Regions from separate parts of the Leclercia sp. AS011 genome, predicted to be linked through region 3. Evidence: predicted binding sites of a transcription regulator. Region 3 holds the regulator's gene; each other region holds the start of a gene.
What was found. Region 3 encodes LexA, which represses DNA repair genes until DNA is damaged. Its sites were predicted from a motif close to TNCTGTATGTACATACAGNA; they were not measured.

Region 1 (10,139 bases), on a different contig from region 3:
GGCATGAACGATGCCGAAATGCTCTCCATGGCGGGTAAAGGCTGCATCATGGAAAACGCCCACCAACGCCTGAAAGACCTGCACCCGGAGCTGGAAGTGATTGGCACCAACGGCGACAACGCGGTGCCAAAATACCTGCGTAAGCTGTTCCTTGAATAATCTTCATTTGGTTGTTTAACGTTCAGTTGTCAACCGAGGAGTTCGCTACAATGCTTGTCCATCTTTCAAAGAGACAAGCATTGTGGCGCTACTCATCATCACCACTATCCTGTGGGCCTTCTCCTTTAGCCTGATCGGTGAATACCTTGCCGGACACGTCGACAGCTACTTCTCGGTGCTGATGCGCGTCGGGCTGGCGGCGCTGGTGTTCCTGCCGTTCCTGCGCACGCGCGGGCAAACGCTGAAAACCATTCTGCTCTATATGCTGGTGGGCGCGATGCAGCTTGGCATCATGTACCTGTTCAGCTTCCGGGCTTACGTCTATCTGTCGGTATCGGAATTCCTGCTGTTTACCGTACTGACGCCGCTCTATATCACGCTGATTTACGATCTGCTGAGCAAACGCCGTTTGCGCTGGGGCTATCTGCTGAGCGCCGCGCTGGCGGTGGTGGGCGCGGCGATCATTCGCTACGACAAAGTGAGCGATCACTTCTGGACCGGGCTGATGTTCGTTCAGCTCGCCAATATCAGCTTTGCGATCGGCATGGTGGGCTATAAACGCCTGATGGAAACTCGCCCGATGCCGCAGCACAACGCCTTTGCCTGGTTCTATATGGGGGCGGCGATCGTTGCCGTAGCGGCGTGGTTTATGCTGGGTAATCCGCAGAAGCTGCCGACCACCACGCTGCAATGGGGCGTGCTGATCTGGCTGGGGGTAGTGGCATCCGGGCTGGGCTACTTCATGTGGAACTACGGCGCCACGCAGGTGGACGCCGGGACGCTGGGGATCATGAACAACGTCCACGTCCCTGCGGGCCTGCTGGTGAACCTCGCCATCTGGCAGGAGCAACCGCACTGGCCGAGCTTCATTATTGGGGGAACGGTGATCCTGGCTTCACTGTGGGTACATCGCCGTTGGGTCGCTCCGCGCTCCGGACAAACGGCAGATGATCGCAAGCGTGATTCCGCGCTGAGCGAATAAAGGCCTCGGTAACCGGTTGACGCTGCTCGCCATCGCGCACGGCAGAGTACAACCGGCTCCACAGTCCATCGCCCAGGGTTTTGGTCACTACCAGACCCTGGCGTTCAAAACTCTCCACCACCCAGTGCGGCAGGGCTGCGATGCCCATTCTGGCCGCCACCATCTGAATCAACAGCAGGGTGTTATCCACGCTTTTCAGCTGCGGGCTGATGCCTGCCGGCTGCAGGAAGTGACGCCAGATATCCAGACGACTGCGCTGCACCGGGTAGATCAGCAGCGTTTCGGTTGCCAGATCTTCCGGCGTGATGCGCGTTTTCGCGGCCAGGGGATGATCCGGTGCCAGCACCAGCCGCACTTCGAAATCAAACATCGGCGAATAGTGCAGACCGCTACGCGGCAGAATGTCTGAGGTCATCACCAGGTCCAGCTCGCCCTGCACCAGGGACGGCTGCGGATCAAAGGTCACACCGGATTTAAAGTCCATCTCCACCTGCGGCCACTTCTGGCGGAAATTCTCAAGCGCTGGGGTCAACCACTGAATACAGCTGTGACACTCAATGGCGATACGCAGTCTGGTCTGCTGCGGCTCATGGCAGGCCTGCAATGCGCTGGCGATCTGCGGCAGCACCTGATTGGCCAGCTGTAGCAGGATCTCCCCCTGCGGCGTAAAGCGCAGCGGCTGGCTCTTACGCACGAACAGACGGAAGCCAAGGCGTTGTTCCAGATCGCTGAACTGGTGAGAAAGGGCGGATTGCGTCTGGTGCAGCGTGGCCGCCGCCGCCGCAAGCGAACCGCTATTTCGCAACGCCTGGAGCGTTTTCAGGTGTTTTATCTCGATCATGAAAGTCCTTCACTTCGCCATGAACATTATGCGCTTGAGGAATATACAGTACCTGCCAATTATAGATGTGTAAACATCTGGACGGCTAAATAACGAATTTCACAAGGGGCATACCATGACAATCATTAACCACACCCTCGGTTTCCCGCGCGTCGGCCTTCGTCGCGAACTGAAAAAAGCACAAGAGAGCTACTGGGCGGGTAACACCACTCGTGACGAACTGCTGGCGGTAGGTCGCGAACTGCGCGCCCGTCACTGGGATCAGCAGAAGCAGGCAGGCATTGATCTGCTCCCGGTGGGCGATTTCGCCTGGTACGACCATGTTCTGACCACCAGCCTGCTGCTTGGCAACGTGCCGGCTCGTCATCAGAACAAAGATGGATCGGTGGATATCGACACCCTGTTCCGCATTGGCCGTGGCCGTGCACCCACCGGTGAGCCTGCGGCAGCGGCTGAAATGACGAAATGGTTCAACACTAACTACCACTACATGGTGCCGGAGTTCGTAAAGGGTCAGCAGTTCAAACTGAGCTGGACCCAACTGCTGGATGAGGTGGACGAAGCGCTGGCGATGGGGCACAAGATCAAACCCGTTCTGCTGGGCCCGGTCACTTACCTGTGGCTGGGCAAAGTGAAGGGCGAGCAGTTTGACCGCCTGAGCCTGCTTAACGACATCCTGCCGGTGTACCAACAGGTGTTGGGCGAACTGGCAAAACGCGGCGTTGAGTGGGTGCAGATCGACGAACCGGCGCTGGTGCTGGAGCTGTCACAGGCGTGGCTGGATGCCTTCAAACCGGCATATGACGCCCTCGCGGGCCAGGTGAAGCTGTTGCTGACCACCTATTTCGAAGGCGTGACGCCGAACCTGAAGACCATTACCGCGCTGCCGGTTCAGGGCCTGCACGTGGATCTGGTTCACGGTAAAGATGACGTGGCTGAGCTGCACCAGCGCCTGCCGTCAGGCTGGCTGCTCTCTGCCGGGCTGGTGAACGGGCGTAACGTCTGGCGCGCCGATCTCACCGAGAAATATGCACAGATTAAAGATATCGTCGGCCTTCGCGAGCTATGGGTGGCCTCATCCTGCTCTCTGCTGCACAGCCCGATCGACTTGAGCGTTGAAACCCGGCTGGATGCGGAGGTGAAAAGCTGGTTTGCCTTTGCTCTGCAAAAATGTGAAGAGCTGGCTCTGCTGCGCGATGCCCTGAACACCGGCGACACGGCGGCGATCGCCGAATGGAGCGCCCCGATTCAGGCCCGTCGTCACTCGGCTCGCGTCCATAATCCGGCGGTGGAAAAACGTCTGGCCGCCATTACCGCCCGGGACAGCCAGCGTCAGAGCCCGTATGAGGTGCGCGCCGAAGCCCAGCGCGCCCGCTTCAATCTGCCTGCGTGGCCGACCACCACCATTGGTTCCTTCCCGCAGACCACCGAGATCCGCGGCCTGCGTCTGGATTTCAAAAAGGGCAATCTGGATGCGGGCAACTACCGCACCGGCATCGCCGAACATATCAAGCAGGCGATTGTGGAGCAGGAGCGTTTAGGCCTCGACGTGCTGGTACACGGTGAAGCCGAGCGTAACGACATGGTGGAGTACTTTGGTGAACACCTGGACGGGTTTGTCTTTACCCAGAACGGCTGGGTGCAAAGCTACGGCTCCCGCTGCGTGAAGCCACCGGTGGTGATTGGTGACGTCAGCCGCCCGGAAGCGATCACCGTCGAGTGGGCGAAGTACGCCCAGTCCCTGACCGACAAGCCGGTGAAAGGGATGCTCACCGGTCCGGTAACGATTCTTTGCTGGTCGTTCCCGCGCGAAGACGTGACCCGTGAAACCATCGCGAAGCAAATTGCGCTGGCATTGCGTGACGAAGTGGCGGATCTCGAAGCTGCCGGGATCGGCATTATCCAGATTGACGAACCGGCTCTGCGCGAAGGCCTGCCGCTGCGCCGCAGCGACTGGGATGCGTATTTACAGTGGGGCGTGGAAGCCTTCCGCATCAACGCCGCGGTCGCAAAGGACGACACCCAGATCCACACCCACATGTGTTACTGCGAATTTAACGACATCATGGATTCAATTGCCGCGCTGGACGCCGATGTCATCACCATCGAGACCTCGCGTTCAGATATGGAGCTGCTGGAGTCGTTTGAGGAGTTCGACTACCCGAACGAGATCGGGCCGGGCGTATACGACATTCACTCCCCGAACGTGCCGAGTGTGGAGTGGATTGAAGCCCTGCTGAAAAAAGCGGCCCTGCGTATCCCCGCCGAGCGCCTGTGGGTAAACCCGGACTGCGGCCTGAAAACCCGCGGCTGGCCGGAGACCCGCGCCGCGCTGGCGAACATGGTTAAGGCAGCGCAGAATTTGCGTCAGGCATGATGTCCTGTAGGCCCGGTAAGGCGTAGCCGCCACCGGGCAATTTATGCCTGCCCATCCATCAACCGGCTAATATGGATGCTCAACCACGTCAGCTCATCTTTCGGCAGGGTGAGCTGATATTTATCCTGGACGTAGTCGCGGATCGCCCAGGCCACGGTCATGGCGTCCGGGCGGTGGCGCATCAGCTCCTGATAAAAATCTTCGGTCTCACTGAGGGCGATTTTCCCGGCCAGTACCCGCTCGGCAAAATAACGCAGATGGGTGATAAAGCGCATGTAGTTAACCGACTGCGTGTCGATAGTTCTGCCCAGCTTATAGCGCACGATATCGGCGATGCGGTTGACCAGCTCAACCTGCTGGTGAGCGGTGCTGTCGTTGTCCTGGCTGCTGGCGTTGATCAGGTGAAAGGCGATGTTTACCGCCTCTTCTTCGGGTAGCTCAACCTCAAACTTCTCATTAACCTGGGCGCGAGCCTGCAACCCCACGCTGTACTCCTGGGGGTAGTAGCGCTTCACTTCCCAGCTCAGCTTATTGAGGATCCTCTGCCCGCTGCGGCTGCGCTCCACCGCAAAGTGCAGATGCTCCGCAAGGGTAAAAAGCAACACGGAATTGAGCTTATCCCCGCACAGGCGGCGCGCGAGGATAAGAATTTCATGGCTAATGTCGAAGAACGCCGCAGGAATGGTGTCCGTCAGGGATAAAAAATGGCGGGATTTAAGATCGCTCAGCGGCAGGAACACTTTTTCCACCTGCGCAAGGTCAATATTCGTACCGGGTTTCGCACCAAAGCCGATCCCCTTGCCGAACAAAATCATCTCCCGCTGGTCGTTGTCGACCAGCAGCATGCTGTTATTAAGCGACTTTTTTATCGTTATCACGGTTATTCCTGCGGCATGGCCGGTTAGCTCATGTCTGCGCCATTGCTGGCGATCACTTTTTTGTACCACCAGAAGGAGTCTTTCTTCAGCCGTTTCAGCGTGCCGTTGCCTTCATCGTCCTGATCGACATAGATAAAGCCGTAGCGCTTGGACATCTGCGAGGTGCCCGCACTGATAATGTCGATGCATCCCCAGGTGGTAAATCCCATCACATCTACCCCTTCATTTATAGCTGCCAAAGTTTGCTCGAAGTGGGCGCGGAAGTAGTCAATGCGGTAGCTGTCGTGGATCGCGCCGTTTTCCACCACATCCTTCGCACCGAGGCCGTTCTCCACGATAAACAGCGGCTTCTGGTAGCGGTCGTACAGCTCCAGCAGGGAGATTTTCAGCCCGACAGGATCGATCTGCCAGCCCCATTCGGACGTCGGCAGGTACGGGTTTTTCACGCCGAGAACGGTATTTCCCGGGATGCGCTCCACGTCCGGCTGAGTCGATTCGGTCATCGACATGTAGTAGCTAAAGGAGACGAAGTCGACGGTATGATCTTTTAAAATGTGCCGATCCTCGGCCTGCATTTCGATCTGGATGTCCCGACGCGCCAGATCGCGCAGGATCAGCGGCGGATATTCGCCAAACACCTGCACATCGGCGTAGAAGTAGTTCTCCAGATTCTTCTTCAGCGTCGCTTCCACATCTTCCGGACGGCAGCTGTGCGGATAGGTGGTGAGCTTGGTCAGCATGCATCCGACCTGGCTGCCCGGGATTTTGGCGTGGCAGTCGCGGGTCACCAGCGCCGAGGCGACAAACTGGTGATGCAGCCCCTGATAAATGTCCTGCTGCGCTTTGCCGGGCAGACTTTTCTCTTCCCGGATGCCCGCCGTGGTAAACGGGTGACGGTGGATGCTGTCGATCTCATTAAACGTCAGCCAGTAGCGGACCAGATCTTTGTAGCGGTCAAAACAGACATTGCTGAAGCGCACAAAAGCGTCCACCACGTTGCGGTGCACCCAGCCGTTATATTTTTCGCTCAGGGCCAGCGGCATTTCGTAGTGAGAGAGGGTCACCAGCGGCTCGATATTATGGCGGCGCAGCTCGCGGAACATATCCTCATAAAACTGCAGTCCCGCCTCGTTTGGCGCGGCGTCCTCACCGGTCGGGAAGATACGCGACCAGGCGATGGACACCCGCAGCACGGTGTAGCCCATCTCAGCAAACAGGGCGATATCGTCCTTATAATGGTGATAAAAATCGATGCCGCGGCGTTTCGGGTAGAGCGCGTCATTTTTACCTTCAAACGCGTCGCGGATGTTTTCGTCCGTCAGCGCCATATGGCCGCTGTAATCCTTCACGGACAGGTTGGGCTTCCAGGTGATAGCGTCTGCGACGGACGGCCCTTTGCCATCCACATTCCATGCCCCTTCGGCCTGATTGGCGGCTATGGCGCCGCCCCATAAAAAACCTTGCGGAAACGGGAGGGATTTCTCCATTACACGGACTCCTTAAGCGTCATGATGATATGCGGGTCTGGATTTTTATCGTCGGTATTACCTGGTGTCAGCGAAAAGCGTTCGCCGTTAGTGACCACCATCATCACCACCGGATCGAGCCCGGCGGCGGTAATGGTGTCGAGTGAAAATTCAATTAGCGTGTCACCGCTTTTAACATGCTGGCCCTCCACCACCCGCGGGGAGAAGCCTTCGCCCTGCAGTCGGATGGTGTCTATGCCGATATGGAAAATCAGCTCGACGCCCGCGTCGGTGAGCAGGCTCAGCGCATGGCCGCTGTCAAACACATTGACTATGGTTCCATCCGCCGGGGCCCGCAGCACGCCCTGGGAAGGGATAATCGCGATGCCGTCGCCCATGATTTTGCGGGAGAAAACGTCATCGTTAACCTTCTCGAGTGGGATAATCTGTCCCTCCACCGGGCGGGTGAAGCTCAGCGCGTCGCTGTTTTCCGCCGCTTTATCACGCCACAGCAGCAGGGCGCTGATAAAGGCCACGGCAAAGGATAATCCCGCCCCGGCAAAGGCCCAGACGATGTTCATCGGGTTATCCGGGGAGACAAACATCGAGATGCTGGCAAGACCCGGGCCGACGAGGGCAAAGGCCTCAATCGCCATCCAGCCGATAAAGGCCCCGCCGACAATGCTGCCGAGGATCACACTGTAGAGCGCTTTTTTGTTCAGCAGGGTGACGCCATACAGCGCCGGTTCGGTAATGCCGAACAGGGCGGAGATCCCGGCGGAGAAGGCGGTGGATTTCAGTACCTTATCTTTGCTTTTGAGGGCAATCGCCAGACATGCGCCGGACTCGGCAATATTGTGCGCCAGCGACGCGGGCAGGTAGAGCATCTCACGCCCGAACTGGCTCATGGAGGCTACGGCGTAGGGCAGCATCGGTTTATGCATCCCGGCGGCCACCATAAAGGGCAGGGCGGCGGCCAGCAGCCCCGTTGCCACAAAACCGAGTTTGCCATAGAGCCATAAAATTACCGTTGCCAGCCCGGCGCCCAGCTCGTAACCCAGCGGCCCGAGGATCAGCAGCGTGACCGGGACCGTCACCAGCAGAGAGAGCATCGGTGAGAGGAAAATACGCAGCGCGCCGGGGGAGTAGCGGTTGAACAGCTTCTCCGTCTGGGCGTAAAAGAGCACGCACAGAATGGCGGGAAAGACCTGCGAGGCGTAGGCCACGTTGCGCAGATCGAAAGACATGAACGCCGTCCCGTCGGCCAGCTGTTTGGTCATCGCGGGTAGCACCATCACGGAGACCGCCGAGACGGCAACCAGCACGTTCACCTTCAGCTTCATTGCCGTGGTGATCGCCACCAGGATCGGCAGGAAGTAGAGCGGCGCGGAGCCGATATTATCCAGCACCTTGTAGGTCGAACTGTCCCGGCTGAGCCAGCCCATCACGTCCAGCAACAGCAGCAGCGATTTCAGAACCCCGCCACCGGCAATGGCAGGCACCAGCGGCTGAAAAACGCTGATGACGAAATCGATAACCTGCGCGCCACGGCTGATTCTGGCAGGCGTATGTTGCCCGCCCGCCTGAGGGGAGCCCACCAGCGAGCGCACCGCCTCAAAGACCTGCACCACCTCGTGACCAATAATCACCTGGCACTGCACGTTCACGCGCACGCCCAGCACGCCGTCGACCTTTGCCAGCGCCGCTTCGTTGACCCTGCCATTGTCGTACAGGCTCAGCCGCAAGCGGGTGGAGCAGTGTTCGATATGTTCGATATTCTCAGCACCGCCGACCTGGGCGATGATCTCCAGCGCTGTTTGCAAGTGGTTCATGTTCTGGCCCCTGTCTCCAGAGCAAAAAAAAAGACCTGAACCCCCTCTCCGCTCGAAAACGGAGAGGGGGTTCAGGTCTTGCCTACGGATCGTAGTTACACGCCTGTGCTTTTTATATCGTCCAGATTGTGTTTAAAAGTCAAACAGTCACCTCACTTTGCGTAGCGAAGTGTGAGCCGCTTAACCTTTTTTAGCGCCGTACTGCTGGAACCAGGCCAGCATCCGCTGCCAGCCATCTTTGGCTGATTCCGCATGATAGCTTGGACGATAATCGGCGTTGAAGGCGTGCCCGGCTCCCGGGTAAACCACAATCTCCGCCGTTGCGTTCGCTGCACGTAGCGCATGGCGCATGGTCTCTACCGTGTCCAGCGGGATCCCGGTATCTTCTGCGCCATAGAGTCCGAGGACGGGCGCGTTCAAATCGGTCGCAATATCCACCGGATGTTTCGGTGAATTCAGCGTCTTTTCGCCCACCAGCTTGCCATACCACGCTACGGCGGCTTTCAATTGCGGGTTGTGCGCGGCATACAGCCAGCTGATTCGCCCGCCCCAGCAGAAGCCGGTTGCCAGCAGACGATGGGGATCGCCCCCGTTGCGCGCCGCCCAGTTGGCGACGTGGTCAAGATCTGCCAGCACCTGGGCATCCGGTACTTTACTCACCAGATTGCTGAACAGGGTGGGAATATCGCTGTAATCATTCGGATCGCCCTGACGGAAATAGAGTTCAGGCGCGACGGCCAGATAGCCTTCCAGCGCCAGGCGGCGACAGAGATCGCGAATATGCTCATGTACGCCGAAAATTTCCTGAATCACGATGACGATCGGCAATGCCCCTTGCGCATTTTTGGGCCGGGCATGGTAAGCGGGCATATTATCGCCCTGAGTCGGAATGGAGGTCTCCCCGGCGGTAATCGCCTCGTCGGGGGTAGTGACAACGGTTGCGGCTTGCAGATCAGCAGCAGGGGCAAATCCAGATGTTCCAGTCATGGCATTCTCCGTACCAATTAGCGCAAAAGTAAATATAGTCCGCAGGTTAACAATCCACAGTGCCCGAAACAGGCTATCTTTTGTGCAACAGATAACGATATAACTCGTTAATGTGATGTTAATCACTATTTCATGGTAATTAACTGCAATCAATTTTATTCATGGTGATGTCTGTCACGAAACTAAGCCGGTTCCTTCGGTAAAGTACCGCTTTGCTTCTGCTGACAAACTGACCCACAGAGGAGTTTTCTATGTCTAAGTCTGATGTTTTTCATCTCGGCCTCACTAAAAACGATTTACAAGGGGCTACGCTCGCTATCGTCCCTGGCGATCCTGAGCGTGTGGAAAAGATCGCCGCGCTGATGGATAAGCCGGTTAAGCTGGCAGCCCATCGCGAATTCACGACCTGGCGGGCAGAGCTGGATGGCAAAGCGGTGATCGTGTGCTCTACCGGTATCGGTGGCCCGTCTACCTCTATTGCCGTTGAAGAGCTGGCACAGCTGGGCATCCGTACTTTCCTGCGTATCGGTACCACCGGTGCGATCCAGCCGCACATCAACGTTGGCGACGTCCTGGTCACTACCGCATCCGTGCGTCTGGACGGCGCGAGCCTGCAC
Region 2 (10,139 bases), on a different contig from region 3:
AGGTTGGCACGGTGCCACTGCGGCTGGCCCAGCTGTTCGGTGTGTTCCACCAGCGCTTTCCACAGCGGCGCCTGCCAGATCTGCGCCTGGTCAAGGCCGTCAATCAGTTCACCGGCTTCCCAGCGCGTGAGCCACTCGGGGCGATAGACCAGATACTGGTCATAGAGATCGGCTGTACGCGATGCCAGCTGAAACAGTTTTCGTTTGTCGGTATCGTCGTTCAGGTAGTGGCGCAGCATGGCGAACTCGTCATGCGTGAGCATCTCCGGCAGCAGCGTCATCAGCTTCCAGCTCATGCTCTGTTTGTTGAACGCGCTCTGTTTGGGGATCTCCGGCAGCACGCGAACAAACATATCCCAGATAAAGCTGGCGGGCAGCGGGAAATCGATGTTGGCGGCAATGCCAAACTTTTGCGACAGGGACATCTGCAGCCACTGGGCCATACCGGTGCTTTGAACCAGGATCATCTCCGGTTCAAAGGGATCGTCGAGCCGCTGCTGCTCGACGATAAATTCCATCAGTGCTTCCAGCACATCAAGACGGTTTGAGTGGTAGACCCTTAACATTGCTGCTCCCAACTACTGGCTAACCGGGCAGTGCAGGCGCGTCATTTGACCCTGCCGACCCAATGGAGAAATAAGTGAGACCGAGATGCTGACACATCCGACCGGTGTTGTCTGCACCCTGTTTACCTGCCAGCCAGGAGGGATCGCCCCGGCGGCCAGCTGTGACTGAGACCAGACATGACGCCAGAGCTGGCGATACTGCTCGAGGGTGACAAACCGGCTGGCTAAAACGCGATGGTAACCCGCCAGCCCGGTGACGACCATCACCATCAGCATCATGGCCAGCAAGACCTCGACGATGCTGAAACCCTTCTGTTTCGCTACGGTTGCTGACATAACGTCCTCTCCTTAAGGGGGCAGAAATCGCTCCAGCCGTGGGGCGAAAAATGCACGCCATCGGCCATGACCTCGCCCAGCCGCCACAGCGTCACGCTGCCGCTGCTGGCGATAAGCAGCGTGCGCTCTTCCAGAATGCGCAAGCAGACGCGCCAGGGCTGCTGTGGATGCTGTCGGCACGCGAACGCAGCCTGAGTTTGCCATGAGAGCGTTCTTCCCCACTCCAGTGCGGACTGGGCTATGGCCTGATGCTGTATCGCCTGACGTTCCGTACTGACGATACGCGTCAGGGCAGCGAGCTGCTGATTGAGTCCGGCCAACATCAGGCTGCCAAGAATCAACAGCAGGAGCACCAGCGCCAGCGACGACATCCCCTGCTGCCGGTTCAAAGATTAAACCCGGTCACGGTGTGGCGCGCCTCAACCTCGCCATCGCGCTTTCCGCTGACGGAGGCCGCCAGCGTCAGGGTCAACTCCGGGGCAAAGCCCGCACGTGCAACGCGCTGTACCTGAAAACGCTGAACCCTGATCCTATCAGGGTCGGTCATTCTCTCCCAACCCTTACCCTCGCACTGCGTCGCACCTCGCAAAGTTTCCAGGGCACCGCCGTTGAGGCGAAAGCCGGTCTGCTCGGCGGCGGCTGATGGCAAGGTTTCCCAGCGACCGTTACTATTTTCATCCCACTGGACAATAACGCATTCGCCGCCCGGCCCTATCTTCAACGCCTCGCCTTCACACTTGCCCGCACAATACCCCGCCCGTTGCAGATGTTTACCGATGCCGTTTATACGCAGCCAGAGCTCCTCTTCCAGCTCCTGCTGCTTTGTGAGCAGCATGATCGACCGCTGAAGCGCGGGCAAGAATCGCGCGGCACTCATCAGCAGCACGCTGCTTATTGCCATGGCGATCAGCACCTCGGTCAGGGAGAACCCCTGCTGCTTTACCGGCATGCGAACTCTCCTTTACCGTTACACATGCGGATACGCCCCCACGCGGAAACGAGGATCAGCCACTCTCCGGCCTGGCTTTGCAGACGGACGTGTCCGGCCCAGGCGGTATCCCGTAACCCGTAAAACCCCAGCGCAGGCGTCAACTCGGTGAGCTGAATATCAGGCCACTGCGGGGTGAGCACAAAAGCGTTGTCCGCCTGGCACACCGGAATGCCGGTTTTCAACAGACACCACCGCTTGCCGTCCTGTTTCATAGCCACGATATGGTCCCGGTTATTCCGCCAGGCGTCGTTTCGCAGCACCACCAGATAATCCCGCACCTGGCGCGCCGTCTGCCACAGCTGCTGTTGCTGCTGCCAGCGCCGCCAGCCGTAGAGCCCTGTCGCACTGAGCGTCACGATCAGCGAGAGGGCGATCAGCATTTCCATGAGGGTAAAGCCCTTTTCCTTTTTCATGGCGGCAGTGTGCCGTGAGGAAAAAAACAGTACGAGGGGCGGATGAGCAAATTACGAGGCGGTTTCCGCACTTTTTGAGGAATTGCAGCACGTTGCAATCCGCGCGGAGGCAGGCTCGCAAAACCATCACGCGGGCATAAAAAAACCGGCGCAGAGGGCGCCGGTTGTGTCAGGATTGCAGCATCAGATGGCTACAGGGGCTTTGATGCCCGGATGCGGGTCGTAACCTTCAATTTCGAAATCTTCGAAGCGGTAGTCGAAGATGGAGTCCGGTTTACGTTTGATCACCAGCTTCGGCAGCGCGCGCGGCTCACGGGACAGCTGCAGGTGGGTCTGCTCCATATGGTTGCTGTACAGGTGGGTATCCCCACCGGTCCAGACAAAATCACCCACTTCCAGGTCACACTGCTGGGCCATCATATGCACCAGCAAAGCATAGCTGGCGATATTAAACGGCAGGCCGAGGAACACATCGCAGGAGCGCTGGTAGAGCTGGCAGGAGAGCTTGCCATCCGCCACGTAGAACTGGAAAAACGCGTGGCACGGAGCCAGCGCCATCTTGTCCAGCTCGCCCACGTTCCAGGCCGACACGATGATACGGCGCGAGTCTGGATCGTTTTTCAGCTGGTTCACCACGGTGGTGATCTGGTCGATATGACGGCCATCCGGCGTTGGCCAGGCGCGCCACTGCTTACCGTAGACCGGGCCCAGATCGCCGTTTTCATCCGCCCACTCGTCCCAGATAGAGACGTTGTTCTCACGCAGATACGCGATGTTGGTATCGCCCTGCAGGAACCAGAGCAGTTCATGGATGATTGAGCGTAAATGGCAGCGCTTGGTCGTGACCAGCGGAAAGCCTTCCTGCAGGTTGAAGCGCATCTGGTGGCCAAAAATGGAGACCGTACCGGTGCCGGTGCGATCGTTCTTTGGCGTGCCCTCATCGAGCACTTTTTGCATCAGTTCAAGATACTGTTTCATGATTCCTCAGGAGACCTGTTGCTGTGGACGACGGTACGCCCAGACCATCATCGCGATACCCGCGACAATCATCGGAATGGAGAGGATCTGCCCCATGCTGATGTACTGAACCCAGGTCCCGGTAAACTGCGCATCCGGCTGACGGAAGAACTCAACGATGATGCGGAACGCGCCATAACCAATCAGGAACAGACCGGATACGGAGCCCGTCGGACGCGGTTTGCGAATGAACAGGTTCAGAATGATAAACAGCACCACGCCTTCCAGCGCCATTTCATACAGCTGGGACATGTGGCGTGGCAGGACACCGTAGGTGTCGAAAATCGACTGCCACTCCGGGTGCGACGGCAGCAGCGCCATATCTTCGGCACGGGACTGCGGGAACAGCATGGTAAAGGAGACGCTCGGATCGACGCGGCCCCAGAGTTCACCGTTGATGAAGTTACCGAGACGACCCGCGCCCAGACCAAACGGGATCAGAGGGGCAATAAAATCAGCCACCTGGAAGAAGCTGCGTTTAGTGCGTTTGGCGAAGATGACCATCACCAGGATGACGCCAATCAGGCCACCGTGGAAGGACATGCCGCCATCCCAGACGCGGAACAGATAGAGCGGATCCGCCAGGAAGACCGGGAAGTTATAGAACAGCACATAGCCGATACGTCCACCGAGGAAAACGCCGAGGAAACCGGCATACAGCAGGTTCTCCACTTCGTCTTTGGTCCAGCCGCTGCCAGGGCGTTTGGCGCGACGGCCAGCCAGCCACATGGCAAAGACGAAACCGACCAGATACATCAGGCCGTACCAGTGAAGCGCGACGGGTCCAATAGAGAAAATGACCGGATCAAACTCCGGAAAATGCAGATAGCCACTGTTCATCTGTCACCACAAGATGTTGTTATTCCGCTGAAAGTGGACAGCGGTAAAGATGCGCGCAAAGGATTACCCTGCGCTCCAAAGTTGCGAATCATAGCACAAGCGAGCGTGGAGGTTGCGCCCGAGATGTAAAAGATGTGTATAGAGACTTCGCGCAGTTTGTATCCCTCCCCCAGGGGGAAGGGATACCCAATGTTTAACGCCCGCCGCGGATCAGGCCACCCATGCCGCGGCGCTCCATAAAGGCCGCCACCTGATGACGCACTTCGGTGGCCAGCTGAGCTTCAAGGCTACGTTTCGCCAGCAGCTGTGCATCCTCAAAGTCGATATGACGCAGAAGATACTTCACGCGGGCGACGGAGCGTCCGTTCATCGACAGGTGACGGAAGCCGAGGCCAATCAGGATCGCCACACACATCGAGTCACCGGCCATCTCACCGCACAAACGCAGGTCGAGCCCCTGCTCTTGTGCCTCGCGGGCAATCATCGCCAGCGCACGCAGCATCGCGGGATGCAGGCTGTCATAAATGCTCGCCACCCGGGTGTTGTTGCGATCCACCGCCAGCATGTACTGGGTCAGGTCGTTGGTGCCCACCGAGATGAAATCGACGCGGCTCGCCAGCTGCGGCAGCATAAAGACCATCGAGGGGACTTCAAGCATCACCCCAATGCGCGGTTTCGGGATGTCGTAACCGATCATCTCTTCGACTTCGCGCCCGGCGCGTTCGATCAGACGACGGGCTTCATCGATCTCGTCAATGCTGGTGACCATCGGCAGCAAAATGCTGAGGTTGCCGGTGGCGGCATTGGCGCGCAGCATGGCGCGCACCTGGATCAGGAAGATCTCCGGCTGATCGAGGGTGATGCGGATCCCGCGCCAGCCCAGGCAGGGGTTCTCTTCGCTGATCGGCATGTACGGCAGTTGCTTATCTGCGCCAACGTCTAGGGTGCGTAAGGTCACCGGTTTGTCGTTGAACATCTGCAACATACCCTGATACTGCGCGACCTGCTCCTCCTCAGAGGGGAAGCCGCTTTGCAGCATGAACGGGATTTCGGTGCGGTAGAGACCGATGCCGTCAATGCGGCTGCCGAGCTTCTCTTCATGCTCCGGACTTAAGCCGGCATTGAGCATCACTTTGATGCGCTCGCCGCTTTTCAGCGCGGCAGGCTGATTAACGTCATCTTCCGCAAGACGGCTCAGCTCGTTCTCTTCGCTGATAAGCTTTTGATATTCCTGAAGCAGAACCGGCTCAGGATCCACCAGCAGCTCGCCGCGATAGCCGTCGACCACCAGCGTGCGCCGGTGCAGTGCCGAGGGTTGAATATCCGCGCCCATGACGGTCGGGATACCCAGCGCGCGCACCATAATGGCGGCATGGGAGTTGGCGGCACCATCGCGCACCACGATCCCGGCCAGCCGGTCCTGCGGCAGTTCTGCGAGGGTGGTGGCGGAGAGTTCATCCGCCACCAGCACAAAACGCGGCGGCCAGGTATTGGCCCCCTGAATGGTGTCATCGAGATGGAATAACAGACGCTGGCCTAAGGTGCGCAGATCCCCGGCACGCTCTTTCAGATAGCCGTCGGTCAGGGCGGCAAACTGCTCGGCGAATTTTTCGATGATCTTTTTGACCGCCCACTCCGCGACCGAACCGCGGTCGACCTCGTCAAACAGCTCCCGGCGCAGCCGGGCATCAGACAGCAGGTGGGAGTAGAGATCGAAGATCGCCGCCGTCTCTTTCTGCGCTCCGGCAGCAAAACGCTTGCTGTAGCGACGAAACTCGTTGGCGGCCTCTTCCAGCGCGCCGGTGAGACGCTCGCGCTCAAGAGCGGTGTCCAGCGTCGAGGCTTCGTAAACCTGTTCCATTAACGGCAGCGTGGCGTCCATCCAGCCTTCTGCTATCGCGACGCCCGGCGAGGCCGGTAAGGCGCGAATGCGCGTCTGCCGGTACTGACCAAACAGCGCCGCCAGCTGAGACTGTGAGAGGATGGCCGCCATTTGCGTTGCCAGCGTAACGAGGAAGGACTCTTCGCTTTCGTCGTACTGGCGCAGCTCACGCTGCTGGACCACCAGCACGCCAAGGAGCTGACGGCGCTGGATAATAGGTACGCCGAGGAAGGCGCGGAAGCGCTCCTCTTTTACGGAGGGGATGTATTTAAAGCTGGGGTGTTTCTGCGCATCGGCAAGGTTGATGGGTTCCGCCAGTCGCCCGACCAGACCTACAACGCCTTCGTCAAATGCCAGCGCAACAGTACGACCACGCGGTTTTTTTAATCCGCGCGTGGCCATAAGGTAGTAACACCTGCGGTCGTGGTCGGCCAGATAGACCGAACAGACCTCGGTTTCCATCGCAAGGCAGATATCCGTGACCAGAATATCCAGCGCCTCGTTGAGCCGCGGGGCACTGGCCACCTTCTCGACTATTTCGCGCAGGCGGGTGAGCATAATGTGCGTAGCTTAACCTCTTTTACGTCGCCAGGCAGGTGCGCTCTGCGGCTTTGGAGGCGTCTCCTGAAGCAACATCACAGCACTTGCGAACTCTTTCATCACCCTACGGTAAACATCGCGCTTAAACGACACGACCTGACGAACGGGATACCAGTAGCTGACCCAGCGCCAGCCATCAAATTCGGGCGTGCTGCTGGTTTGCATATTGATATCCGCATCGCTGCTCACCAATTGCAGAAGAAACCATTTCTGTTTCTGGCCGATACATACCGGCTTTGTGTCCCAACGCACCAAACGCTTCGGTAACTTGTAACGCAACCAGTTGCGGGTCGAAGCCAGAATGCGAACATCCTTGCGGCTTAAGCCAACTTCTTCGAACAGCTCCCGATACATCGCTTGCTCTGCGGACTCTCCTGGATTGATCCCACCTTGGGGAAATTGCCAGGAGTGCTGACCATATCGCCGGGCCCACATTACCTGACCCTGGCGATTACAAATTACGATACCTACATTCGGGCGGTAGCCATCGTCATCAATCACCGGACTACCCCAAACTAAACCTTATATATAAATGATTGTTTCACACTCCAGTGAGGCGGTAAACCACTCTCTTTCTGGCCTGGAGCCTAATAACATTTGAATAACTCACAATTATCATCAGAGTTATAAACAGATGACGGTCCAAAAGGGCAATTTTATTCACTTTTTCTGTGGATAGAGTTGTGAAGAAGTGTGGAATTACCGATGGACAACCCAGATCACTCTGAATATTACAGAGAATGGCGTTTTTTAAAAATCACTATAATTCATAGAGTTAAACTGTGAATTACGGGAATTACATCACGCAGTGTGATGTACATCACTTTAAAGATCGTCGTGCTGATGAAAGATCGAACAACGTCGGTTTTATCCACAGATTGTGCCAATAAGTTAGGCACATTTTGTCTGATTTTTCGATTTTCGTCCCACGTCAAGGCTGTAAATGGAAACAGTAGTGGGGGTTATGCCCAGTTATCCCATTTTTCTGTGGATAACAGGGTGTAAGATCCTGTTCATTGTCAGTGACCAGATTTGAACAACCGGGATCCCCCCGCTAGCGAAACGGAAATACAGCGGATAAAAAGTCTGATAAATCATCCACCTGGCATCGGCAAAAAGAAAAAGATAAACTCGGTCTGTGCAGTGGAAAACTGCTGTTCATTTTTTAACCAGAAGGCAACGTTCATGCTTCCCCTCGTCCCCCTGACCTCTCCCCCCGCAACGGAAGCGGCATTATTGCAACAAGCCCAGCGCCTGGCGGGCTACTCGCTGGGAGAACTCGCCGCTCTGGCCGGGCTCCCCATTCCGCCCGATCTTAAGCGGGATAAGGGGTGGACGGGCGTTCTGCTGGAACTGTGGCTGGGAGCCAGCGCGGGCAGCAAACCTGAACAGGATTTTGCCGCGCTGGGAGTAGAGCTGAAGACCATCCCCATCGACAGCCTGGGCCGCCCGTTGGAGACCACTTTTGTCTGCGTGGCCCCCTTAACCGGCAATACCGGGATCACCTGGGAAAGCAGCCACGTGCGGCATAAGCTGAAGCGCGTGCTGTGGATCCCGGTGGAGGGGGATCGTGCGATCCCCCTGGCGGCACGGCGCGTCGGCGCGCCGTTGATCTGGAGCCCGAATGAAGAGGAAGATCGTCAGCTGCGTCTGGACTGGGAGGAGTTGATGGACATGATCGTGCTGGGCCAGGTGGAGCGTATCACCGCTCGTCACGGCGAAGTGCTGCAGCTGCGGCCCAAAGCGGCGAACAGCAAAGCTCTCACCGAGGCCATCGGCGCGGGCGGCGAACCGATCCTGACTCTGCCCCGCGGCTTTTATTTGAAAAAGAACTTCACAGGTGCGCTGTTAGCCCGTCACTTTCTGCTGACTACCTGAATTTTTAGCCAGAATTATGCCGTTTATCACATATTTGCCTGTTTTTTCAGATTTCACCGCTTTGTGAAAACCCTTGCCCGGGTTATTACTACAATATGATGTGATACGAGCCAGGTGGAGGTAATAAAGAATGAAAAAATGGGCAGTGATAATCTCGGCTGTTGGTTTAGCGTTTGCCGTTTCAGGTTGTAGCAGCGATTACGTCATGGCGACGAAAGATGGTCGCATGATCCTGACCGACGGCAAACCCGAAGTCGACGATGATACCGGTCTGGTCAGCTACCGCGATCAGCAGGGTAATAATATGCAGATCAACCGCGACGACGTGTCGCAGATTATCGAAAGATAATGTTGAAGGTCAGCAGCTTGCTGGCCTTTTGATTTTCTCTTCCCCTTTCGCTTCCCTTCTGCCATGTTTATAGTCCTTTGTCGGGAGTTTCCTGACGCGTCTAACATGTCTACTAAGGAAGCCGGCTATGCATTATCACCGTATCCCCCATAGCGCTCTTGAGATCAGCCAACTGGGGTTGGGCACGATGACATTTGGTGAACAAAATAGCGAAGCCGATGCCCATGCACAACTCGATTACGCCGTCAGCCAGGGCATTAACCTGATTGATGTCGCTGAAATGTACCCGGTTCCGCCACGCCCGGAGACCCAGGGGTTAACCGAAACCTACGTCGGCAACTGGCTGGCAAAACGCGGCAACCGCGAAAAGCTGATTGTTGCCTCCAAGGTCAGCGGCCCGTCGCGCAATAACGACAGCGGCATTCGCCCGAATCAGATCCTCGACCGTAAGAACATCCGTGCGGCGCTGGACGCCAGCCTGACGCGTCTCCAGACCGACTATCTCGACCTCTATCAGGTTCACTGGCCTCAGCGTCCGACCAACTGCTTCGGCAAGCTCGGCTACAGCTGGAGCGACAGCGCCCCGGTTGTGACGCTGCTGGAAACCCTGGAAGCCTTAACCGAATGCCAGCGCGCCGGGAAAATCCGCTACATAGGCGTCTCTAACGAAACGGCCTTCGGTGTGATGCGCTATCTGCATCTTGCGGATAAGCATGACCTGCCGCGCATCGTCACTATTCAGAACCCCTACAGCCTGTTGAACCGCAGCTATGAAGTGGGTCTGGCGGAGGTGAGCCAGTATGAGGGCGTTGAGCTGCTGGCCTACTCCTGCCTCGGCTTTGGCACGTTGACCGGTAAGTATCTCAATGGTGCAAAACCGGCGGGGGCGCGTAATACGCTGTTCAGTCGCTTTACCCGTTACAGCGGCGAGCAGACGCAGAAAGCCGTGGCGGCATATGTGGATATCGCCCGACGTCACGGGCTCGACCCGGCGCAAATGGCGCTGGCCTTTGTGCGTCGTCAGCCGTTTGTTGCCAGCACCCTGCTGGGCGCAACCACTCTGGAGCAGCTGAAAACGAACGTAGAAAGCTTCCATCTGGAGCTGAGTGAAGAGGTGTTAGCGGAGATTGAAGCGGTGCATCAGGTGTATACCTACCCGGCACCGTAACGGCATTTTGCCCGGCGGCGCTTCGCTTGCCGGGCCTGGAAGGTCAAAGGCGGGGTTTTGTAGGCCGGGTAAGGCGTAGCCGCCACCCGGCAACCCCCA
Region 3 (10,139 bases):
CGGCTTGCCGCCAGAGCGCTGCCATCTCTTCCGGGAAGATGGCACTGCATGTCGTCGGCTGCACCAGGAGCCCGGCGTTTAAGCAATCCCAATAATAAGCACGAAACCATCAGGTGAAGTGTTCAAAGAAAAGCAATGATCTCAGGAGATAGAATAATGATTACTCTGCGCAAAGTCCCTCTGGCGGTCGCCATTGCGGCAGGCATCCTGTCTGCCCAGGCCGGCGCTGTCGACTTTAAAGGTTATGCTCGTTCCGGCATTGGCTGGACCGGGAGTGGTGGCGAACAGCAGTGTTTCCAGGCAACAGGTGCACAAAGTAAATACCGTCTTGGTAACGAATGTGAAACCTATGCCGAGCTGAAACTGGGCCAGGAAGTGTGGAAAGAAGGCGACAAGAGCTTCTACTTCGACACCAACGTAGCCTACTCCGTTTCACAGCAGAACGACTGGGAATCAACCAGCCCGGCCTTCCGTGAAGCAAACGTGCAGGGTAAAAACCTGATTGAATGGTTGCCAGGCTCCACTATCTGGGCCGGTAAGCGCTTCTATCAGCGTCATGACGTCCACATGATCGACTTCTACTACTGGGATATTTCAGGTCCTGGTGCAGGTATCGAAAACATCGATCTGGGCTTCGGTAAACTCTCTCTGGCAGCGACCCGCTCTTCTGAGTCCGGCGGTTCTGCGACCTTCGCCGATCGTGATGCTAACGGCGACCGTATTTATGACAACGTGGTGCCAAACGACGTCTTCGACGTTCGTTTAGCCGGTATGGAAATCAACCCAGGCGGTACCCTGGAGCTGGGCGTTGACTACGGTCACACCAACATTCCTGACGACTTCTACCTGCAGCCTGGCGCCTCTAAAGATGGCTGGTTGTTCACCGCTGAACACACCCAGAGCATGCTGAAAGGCTTTAACAAGTTCGTTCTGCAGTACGGCACGGACTCCATGACCTCTAACGGCAAAGGTATTCCACAGGGCGGCAGCGTTGATAACGACGGTTCCCTGATCCGCGTTCTCGACCACGGTGCTATCACCCTGGCTGACCAGTGGGACCTGATGTACGTCGGTATGTACCAGAACATCGACCGCGACAACAACAACGGTACCGAGTGGTGGACCGTGGGTATTCGTCCGATGTACAAATGGACACCAATCATGTCCACCCTGCTTGAAGTGGGCTACGACAACGTTAAGTCTCAGAAAACTGACGACAAAAACAGCCAGTACAAAATCACCCTGGCACAACAGTGGCAGGCAGGCGACAGCATCTGGTCCCGTCCGGCTATCCGTGTCTTCGCAACCTACGCCAAGTGGGATGAAAAATGGGGTTACGCAAACAACGGTGATACCGGCTACACCTCTGGCGTAGCGTACAGCGACACCTCCGCGAAAACCTTCAGCCGTGGGGACAACGATGAGTGGACCTTCGGTGCCCAGATGGAAATCTGGTGGTAATACGTAACACCTGATGTACTGACCTAAAAGAGGGGCGCAAGCCCCTCTCTTCATAGAGTCCTGCGCGCTATTGCCTGGCCACCGCAGTACTTGTGCTATCTGAGGTAATAACAATGAAAATGAAGAAAAGTCTCGTCGCGCTGTGCCTCTCAGCAGGGTTGCTGGCAAGTATGCCTGCCATCACTCTCGCTGACGTTAACTTTGTTCCGCAAAACACCAGCGCCGCACCTGCTGTCCCGGCAGCCGCGCTGCAACAGCTGGTCTGGACGCCTGTCGACCAGTCTAAAGCCCAGACCACCCAGCTTTCTACCGGCGGTCAGTCCTTGAATGTGCCGGGGATCGCCGGCCCGGTAGCCGCCTACAGCGTGCCGGCCAATATCGGTGAAATCACCCTGACGCTGACCAGTATTGTGAACAAACAAACCAGCGTATTTGCGCCGAACGTGTTGATTCTGGATCAGAACCTGACGCCATCAGCCTACTTCCCGAGCGAATACTTCACCTACCAAGAGCCGGGCGTGATGAGCGCTGACCGTCTGGAAGGGGTGATGCGCCTGACTCCTGCGCTGGGCCAGCAAAAACTCTATGTGCTGGTGTTTACTACCGATAAAGATCTGCAGCAAACCACCAAACTGATCAATCCGGCAAAAGCCTATGCCAAAGGTACCGGCAATGCCGTGCCGGATATCCCGGACCCGCTTGCCCGCCACGTCACCGAGGGTGAGCTGAAGCTGAAAGTCTCCACCAACAACGCCTCCAGCGTGCTGGTTGGCCCGCTGTTTGGCTCCTCCGGCACCGGCCCGGTCACCGTGGGTAATACCGCCGCACCTGCTCCGGTCTATGCCGCGCCAGTCGCCGCACCGGCTACCGCTGCTGCCCCTGTAGCTGCCCCGGTTGCCGCGAAGAAGAGCGCGCCGGTGCTTAACGACACCGAAACCTACTTCAATCAGGCCATCAAACAGGCCGTTGATAAAGGCGACGTCGACAAGGCGCTGAAACTCCTTGATGAAGCCGAGCGCTTAGGCTCGACCACTGCCCGTTCCACCTTTATCAGCAGTGTAAAAGGCAAGGGGTGACCGTCTCCCCACAGTGCTGATTTTGTCAGTAGTTTGGTGCGCCCTTACGGGCGCACTTTTTTTGCACGGTCTGCCGCTGTTGCATCTCTGTTGCGATAATGTTCGCTAGTTCACGTTTGCCCGCCCCCATTCTGCGTTTCTGCGATACAATAGCTTCACGTTATGTATCGGAGAGTCTGGCATGTCACACCCCGCGCTTTTGCTTCTGCGCGCGCTGCGTTATTTTGACGAAATCCCTGCGCTGGAACCGGAGCAGCTCGACTGGCTGCTGCTGGAAGATTCCATGACCAAACGTTTTGAGCAGCAGGGCAAAAAGGTCACCGTCACCCTCATTCAGGAGGGATTTGTCACGCCTGACGCGGTCGCGGATGAACTGCCGTTGCTGCCGAAAGAGGCGCGCTACTGGCTGCGTGAGATCCTGCTCTGTGCCGACGGCGAGCCGTGGCTGGCCGGACGCACCGTGGTACCCGAGTCCACCCTCACCGGGCCGGAGCTGGCGCTACAGCAGATGGGCACAACTCCGCTGGGGCGTTATCTGTTCACCTCCTCCGAGCTGACCCGTGATTTTATTGAAATTGGTCGCGATGCCGGGCTGTGGGGACGCCGTTCCCGCCTGCGCTTGAGTGGTAAACCCCTGATGCTGACCGAGCTGTTTTTACCGGCGTCGCCGCTGTACTAAGAGGAAGAGAAAATGGAGTGGAGTCTGACGCAGAACAAGCTGCTGGCGTACCACCGCCTGATGCGCACCGACAAGCCGATCGGGGCGTTGCTGCTGCTGTGGCCGACCCTGTGGGCGCTGTGGGTAGCCACCCCCGGGCTGCCGCCGCTGTGGATCCTGGCGGTGTTTGTGGCGGGCGTCTGGTTGATGCGCGCGGCAGGCTGCGTCGTCAACGACTATGCCGACCGTAAGTTTGATGGCCATGTGAAACGCACCGCGAATCGCCCGCTGCCGAGCGGCGATGTCACCGAGAAAGAGGCACGCACGCTGTTTATAGTGCTGGTCCTGCTGTCGTTCCTGCTGGTGCTGACCCTGAACACCATGACCATCCTGCTCTCGGTAGCCGCGCTGGCGCTGGCCTGGGTGTATCCGTTTATGAAGCGCTACACCCATCTGCCGCAGGTGGTGCTGGGGGCGGCCTTTGGCTGGTCGATCCCGATGGCGTTTGCCGCCGTCAGCGAAAGCGTACCCTTGAGCTGCTGGCTGATGTTCCTTGCCAACATCCTCTGGGCGGTGGCTTACGATACCCAGTACGCAATGGTCGACCGGGACGATGACCTGAAGATTGGTATCAAATCTACCGCCATTCTGTTTGGCCGTCAGGACAAGCTGATCATCGGGATTTTGCAGGTGGCGGTGCTGGGGCTGATGGTGGCGATTGGTTACCTGAACCAGCTGAACGGAGCCTTTTACGCGGCGGTTGCGGCGGCAGGGGTACTGTTTATCTACCAGCAGAAGCTTATCGCCAACCGCGAGCGCGACGCCTGTTTTAAAGCCTTTTTGAACAATAACTATGTCGGGCTGGTATTGTTCCTCGGCCTTGCGGTGAGTTACTGGGCATAAAAAAATGCCCGGTGGCGCTGGCGCTTACCGGGCCTACAGGTTCTGTATCGTAGGCCGGGTACGGCGGAGCCGCCACCCGGCATTTTTACGCACTATTCCCCCTGCGTCGCGCTCTCAATCGTTAAGCGCACGTCGGAGGTAATCAGGTCTGCCAGCATCTGGTACACCTTCATCGTCTCTTCCGGCTCGGCATCACCACTGTCACTGATATACCCTTCGTCGCGCAGCGTTAACACCAGCGAACTGAACACCGCTTTGTCGAAGAATTCCGGCGCGTTGATGCCGTGCAGCATCGACAGACGCTGTGCCAGGGTGCGGCTCTCTTTCTCCAGCGTACCGCGGTTGATCGACGGGTTGGCGCTCAGCAGCCAGAAAGTAATGGCGTAGCGCTGTATGGTTTCGCGTGCACCCGCCGCCAGCAACTGCAGCGTGCGGGCCCGGGATGGATTGATCAGCAGAGCGTCATCTTTGTGCGAAATCAGTCCCTGGCGGGTCAGCTCTGCAATCTGCTGATCCAGCACCTCTGCCAGCTCCTCGTTGCTCCAGCGCAGGAACAGCTCGGCTTTCAGCATCGGATAGAGGGCAGTAACATGCTCCAGCAGTGCCTGACGGGTGATCTGGCGATGCTGGGTAATGATGGCGGCCATCAGCGAAGGCAGCATCAGCATGTGCGCAATGTTGTTGCGGTAGTAGGTCATCAGTACCGCCTGCTCGCGCGGCAGAATGATGATATCGCCAATGGTGTCCTTCTCGACCTCGAACTTGTTCATCTGCAGCGCGTGCTCGATCAGCTCGCTGGCGCTGGCGGTCGGTACCGTAGAATCTGCCGCGTAGGGCACGTTGCGCATCAGATTCAGATAGCAGTTGAGCTGCTCGGTCAGCTGCTCGCGGGTGAGCGAGCGCTGGCGAGAGGCCAGCAGGGCGGTACAACACAGGTTCATGGCGTTGGCCGCCCCGGCGTTGTTAATACGCACCATCAGATCGGCAGCAATGGCGTTGACCGTCGGCGTCAGCCAGGCCGGACGCACCGCTTCGATTGGATCGATGGACTCGCGCCACTCCGGCACACGGTGATTCAGGTAAGTCATCAGCGGCATAGGTTCGCCGAAGTTGACATAGCCCTGGCCGAGATTACGCAGCTTGCTCAGACCGCGCAGCATCTGCAGCAGGCTCTCTTTCTCTTTGGTGGCACCGCGCAGCTCTTTGGCGTAGGTACCCACTTCCATCACGTGCTCGTAACCGATGTAGATCGGCACCAGGGTGATCGGACGCGTACCGCCACGCAGCATCGCCTGAATGGTCATCGACAGGGTGCCGGTCTTCGGATCGAGCAGACGCCCGGTACGGGAACGACCCCCCTCGACGAAATATTCCACCGAGTAGCCGCGGCTGAACAGCTCGCCCAGATACTCACGGAACACGGTGGAGTAGAGTTTGTTGCCCTTAAAGGTACGGCGAATAAAGAACGCACCCAGACGGCGGAAGATCGGGCCTGCCGGCCAGAAGTTGAGGTTGATACCCGCAGCGATATGCGGCGGCACCAGCCCCTGATGATAGAGCACGTACGAGAGCAGCAGGTAGTCCATGTGGCTGCGGTGGCAGGGCACGTAGACAATCTCATGGCCGTCGTGGGCAAGCTGGCGCACACGCTCGGCGTTGTGCACGTTGATCCCCTGGTAGAGACGGTTCCAGGTAAAGCTCAGGATACGGTCGCTGAGGCGGATCATCTCGTAGGAGAAGTTGGCCGCAATCTCTTCCATCAGGGCAATGGCGTTTTGCTGCGCCTTCTCGTGGGAGATTTTTTTGCTGCGCGCTTCGTCTTCGACGGCACGGGCGATGGCTTTCGAGGCCAGCAGCTTATTAAACAGATCCTGACGAGCCGGCAGGCGCGGGCCTACTGCAGCCAGACGCTGACGTGCAAAGTGCATGCGCGCCACGCGGGCCAGCTTCTGAGCGATGGTCTTATCCGTACCGTGCTCATCGGCCATGCGGCGCAGGGAGACTGACGGTGAAAAACGGACAAAGCTGTCGCGGCCCAGCCAGTTGACGGCGAAAAATTTCTGCACCCCGTTGAGCATGCGCAACGGCGGATTCTCCTCGCCTTTATCGCGCCCGGGACGACGGCCAAACATCACCGACACCGGCACCATCTGCACGTCCAGCAGCGGGTTGCTGCGGTGCAGGTCGAGGTAGTCATGGAACAGCTTGATCGACTCTTCTTTCGGGGTGTACCAGGTGAACACGCGAGGGCCACCGTGGATAAAAATGTAGCGCGGCAGCTGGGTGCCGTCGATCTCCAGCGGTTCCAGTGGATCGGGAAGATCGTGCGCCAGGCATTGGGCGCGCAGCGTCAGCAAGTCGGCCTTCGAGTTATAAGGCAAAACGTACATAATAGGACGCGAGGTATCGAGTCCCAATTCCAGCGTCGGAACCGCCGGAATAGACTTGCTTTTTACCAGGACGCTTAATGGTAAATTAAGTAATTTGTAGTAAATTCGTGGCCAGCCAGACATAAACGATGTAAAGCCTCTGGTTAAAAATGCAATTGCGGCGCAAGGATAACAGAAAGCGCGCAAAATTTCTGTTGTTACCCGTCATACTTCCGGTGGCTGCGCCAGGCGCTTAAACCACCGTTTCTGACGCTATTTTCGAAGAAAGGTTTCTTTTAATGGCCAATAATACCACTGGGTTAACCCGAATCATTAAAGCTGCCGGCTATTCATGGAAGGGCATCCGTGCTGCCTGGATCAATGAAGCCGCATTTCGCCAGGAGGGTGTTGCGGTCGTCGCGGCGATTATCATTGCCTGCTGGCTGGACGTTGATCCCATTACCCGCGTACTCCTGATTGGCTCGGTGATGTTGGTGATGATAGTCGAAATTCTGAACAGTGCGATTGAGGCGGTAGTCGACCGCATCGGCTCTGACTTTCATGAGCTGTCGGGCCGGGCAAAAGATATGGGCTCTGCCGCCGTGCTGATGGCGATTATGGTTGCGTTGTTTACCTGGGTCACGCTGCTTTGGGGACATTTACGATAAGCCTTCAGAAACCGAACAAGTCTCTGGTTTTTTATGCGGTTTGTGGTTCCAAAATCACCTTTAGCTGTATATACTCACAGCATAACTGTATATACACCCAGGGGGCGGAATGAAAGCGTTAACGACCAGGCAGCAAGAGGTGTTTGATCTCATTCGGGATCATATCGGCCAGACGGGTATGCCGCCGACGCGTGCAGAAATCGCGCAGCGTCTTGGCTTCCGTTCTCCAAATGCCGCCGAAGAGCACCTTAAGGCACTGGCGCGCAAGGGTGTGCTTGAGATTGTCTCCGGTGCGTCTCGCGGTATTCGCCTGCTGGTTGAAGCCGAAGAGGGCCTGCCGCTCGTCGGTCGCGTCGCCGCTGGTGAACCGCTGCTGGCGCAACAGCACATTGAAGGCCACTATCAGGTCGATCCGGGCATGTTCAAACCGAGCGCAGATTTTCTGCTGCGCGTAAGCGGCATGTCGATGAAAGATATCGGTATCCTGGACGGCGATCTGCTGGCGGTACATAAAACCCAGGACGTGCGTAATGGTCAGGTCGTGGTGGCGCGCATCGATGACGAAGTCACCGTTAAGCGCCTGAAAAAGCAGGGCAACACCGTGCAGCTGCTGCCGGAAAACAGCGAGTTTTCCCCGATTGTTGTCGACCTGCGTGAAAATAACTTCTCCATCGAAGGTCTGGCGGTTGGCGTCATCCGCAACGGTGAGTGGTTATAACTGCTTTCTGACAGACTGCGGCACTGCCGCAGTCTGCTTTTCCTGTCTCCGGCGAACATTTTCATGTCTCTCCTGACTGCTTCAGACAAGGCGTTGTGGCGTCTTGCACTTCCCATGATCGTCTCCAATATCAGCGTCCCTCTGCTTGGGCTGGTGGATACGGCTGTAATTGGTCACCTCGATTCGCCCGTCTATCTCGGCGGTGTCGCCATCGGCGCAACGGCAACCAGCTTCCTGTTTATGCTGCTGCTCTTTTTGCGCATGAGCACCACCGGGCTCACCGCCCAGGCCTATGGCGCAAAGGATCCGCTGCGTCTGGCCCGCGCGCTGGTGCAGCCGTTGATCCTCGCCCTGGGTGCTGGACTGCTGATTGTGCTGTTGCGCACGCCGCTCATCGACCTGGCGCTGCATATCGTCGGCGGCAGCGAAGCCGTTCTCCATCAGGCGCGGCGCTTCCTTGAGATCCGCTGGCTCAGCGCCCCGGCATCGCTGGCGAACCTGGTGCTGCTCGGCTGGCTGCTGGGCGTACAGTATGCCCGGGCACCGGTGATCCTGCTGGTAGTGGGCAACCTGCTTAACATCGTGCTGGATCTTTGGCTGGTGATGGGCCTGCAGATGAACGTGCAGGGGGCCGCGCTGGCGACCGCGATCGCCGAGTACGCCACTCTGTTGATCGGACTGTGGATGGTCTGGCGGGTGCTGGCCCTGCGCGGTATTTCGCTGGCGCTGCTGAAAGCGAGCTGGCGGGGCAATATCCGTAAGCTGCTGGCGCTCAATCGCGACATCATGCTGCGCTCGCTGCTGCTGCAGCTCTGCTTCGGGACGCTGACGGTGATGGGCGCGCGGCTGGGCCCGGAGATCATCGCCGTTAACGCCGTGCTGATGACCCTGCTGACCTTTACCGCCTATGCGCTGGATGGCTTTGCCTATGCGGTCGAGGCGCACTCCGGCCAGGCCTACGGCGCGCGGGAAAGCGGCCAGCTACGTGAGGTGTGGCGGGCGGCCTGTCGTCAGTCCGGGCTGGTGGCGCTGGTCTTTGCCCTCGTCTATGCTCTGGCAGGCGATCGGATCGTTGCCCTGCTGACCTCGCTGCCCGAGCTGCGCGCTTTGGCAAGCCACTATCTTATCTGGCAGGTGATCCTGCCGGTGGTAGGGGTCTGGTGTTATTTGCTGGATGGCATGTTTATCGGCGCAACCCGCGGGGCAGAGATGCGCAACAGCATGGCCGTGGCGGCCGCCGGTTTCGGCCTGACGCTGTTCACCCTCCCGTGGCTGGGTAACCACGGCCTGTGGCTGGCCCTGAGCGTGTTCCTGGCCCTGCGGGGGCTCTCGCTGGGCTGGATTTGGCACCGGCACTGGCGCAACGGAACCTGGTTCTCGTAGCGGCTTCGCCTGGCAAAATGGTAAAAGATTCCGAATAACAAACCCAACGCCGCAGGGTTATCTATAATAATTATCACGTCCAGCACGAAACGAATTTCAGGACGAACTTAACCTTAACGACCGAACGAAGAGGAATCGATGATGAATAAAGACCAAGTCGGCGGTAACTGGAAGCAATTTAAAGGTAAAGTAAAAGAACAGTGGGGCGACCTGACTGATGATGACATGACCGTCATCGAAGGTAAACGTGACCAGCTGGTGGGTAAAATCCAGGAACGCTATGGTTATGAGAAAGACCAGGCAGAGAAAGAAGTTGGTGACTGGGAAACCCGTAACAACTATCGCTGGTAATTAACCTATACCCGCAGGTACACGGATGTACGCCCAGGGCGACCTTTCAGGTCGCCTGTTTTTTTGCTCTTAGCGCGGCTTTTTCTTCAGCTGGATAGAGTGATCGTGCTGGCAATTTTCCTGATGCCGGCAGGCTTCCACCTCAACGCAGTTACGGCACAGACCGTGCGCTTCAATCACGTTGTGGCGCAGGGCAAAGCCCATCTTCGCCGCCAGGCTGTGCATGATATCCTCCACCCCTTCAGCACCTTCTTCCTTCACGCTGCCACAGCGATCACAGATGAACATCGCTGAGGTGTGAGTCGGCTGATCGAACAGATGGCACAGCACGTAACTGTTGGTCGATTCCACTTTATGCACAAAACCCTGCTCGAGTAAGAAGTCGAGTGCCCGATAGACGGTCGGCGGCTTGGCCTGTGGCTCGCTCTCACGCAGCAGGTCGAGCAGGTCGTAGGCGCTGATGGCCCCGTTTTGCAGGCTCAGCAGGCGCAACACTTCAAGGCGCTGCGGAGTCAGGCGCACATTGCGTTGCGCGCACAGCTTTTCGGCTTG

Region 1: metR (HTH-type transcriptional regulator MetR) is a predicted target of LexA. The motif match lies at 2,014-2,033, and genes of this name have one in related genera.
Region 2: mutH (DNA mismatch repair endonuclease MutH) is a predicted target of LexA. The motif match lies at 7,581-7,600, and genes of this name have one in related genera.

The regions. Positions count from the first base shown of each region.
Region 1 is NZ_JBBCMA010000009.1:18,301-28,439, reverse strand. It holds gene yigL (sugar/pyridoxal phosphate phosphatase YigL) at 1-159, shown strand, start outside; gene WFO70_RS21285 (carboxylate/amino acid/amine transporter) at 242-1,141, shown strand; gene metR (HTH-type transcriptional regulator MetR) at 1,029-1,982, opposite strand; gene metE (5-methyltetrahydropteroyltriglutamate--homocysteine S-methyltransferase) at 2,098-4,359, shown strand; gene WFO70_RS21270 (PRD domain-containing protein) at 4,401-5,237, opposite strand; gene WFO70_RS21265 (glycoside hydrolase family 1 protein) at 5,261-6,724, opposite strand; gene WFO70_RS21260 (beta-glucoside-specific PTS transporter subunit IIABC) at 6,724-8,535, opposite strand; gene WFO70_RS21255 (dienelactone hydrolase family protein) at 8,716-9,522, opposite strand; gene udp (uridine phosphorylase) at 9,774-10,139, shown strand, end outside.
Region 2 is NZ_JBBCMA010000003.1:103,809-113,947, reverse strand. It holds gene recC (exodeoxyribonuclease V subunit gamma) at 1-566, opposite strand, end outside; gene WFO70_RS15140 (prepilin-type N-terminal cleavage/methylation domain-containing protein) at 579-902, opposite strand; gene WFO70_RS15135 (DUF2509 family protein) at 887-1,291, opposite strand; gene WFO70_RS15130 (prepilin peptidase-dependent protein) at 1,288-1,851, opposite strand; gene WFO70_RS15125 (prepilin peptidase-dependent protein) at 1,842-2,306, opposite strand; gene thyA (thymidylate synthase) at 2,490-3,284, opposite strand; gene lgt (prolipoprotein diacylglyceryl transferase) at 3,291-4,163, opposite strand; gene ptsP (phosphoenolpyruvate--protein phosphotransferase) at 4,357-6,603, opposite strand; gene rppH (RNA pyrophosphohydrolase) at 6,616-7,146, opposite strand; gene mutH (DNA mismatch repair endonuclease MutH) at 7,831-8,523, shown strand; gene ygdR (lipoprotein YgdR) at 8,654-8,872, shown strand; gene WFO70_RS15090 (NADP(H)-dependent aldo-keto reductase) at 9,000-10,040, shown strand.
Region 3 is NZ_JBBCMA010000006.1:178,441-188,579, reverse strand. It holds gene malK (maltose/maltodextrin ABC transporter ATP-binding protein MalK) at 1-82, shown strand, start outside; gene WFO70_RS19650 (maltoporin) at 154-1,461, shown strand; gene malM (maltose operon protein MalM) at 1,575-2,537, shown strand; gene ubiC (chorismate lyase) at 2,719-3,216, shown strand; gene ubiA (4-hydroxybenzoate octaprenyltransferase) at 3,229-4,098, shown strand; gene plsB (glycerol-3-phosphate 1-O-acyltransferase PlsB) at 4,191-6,611, opposite strand; gene WFO70_RS19625 (diacylglycerol kinase) at 6,767-7,135, shown strand; gene lexA (transcriptional repressor LexA) at 7,245-7,853, shown strand; gene dinF (MATE family efflux transporter DinF) at 7,917-9,236, shown strand; gene WFO70_RS19610 (CsbD family protein) at 9,378-9,587, shown strand; gene zur (zinc uptake transcriptional repressor Zur) at 9,657-10,139, opposite strand, start outside.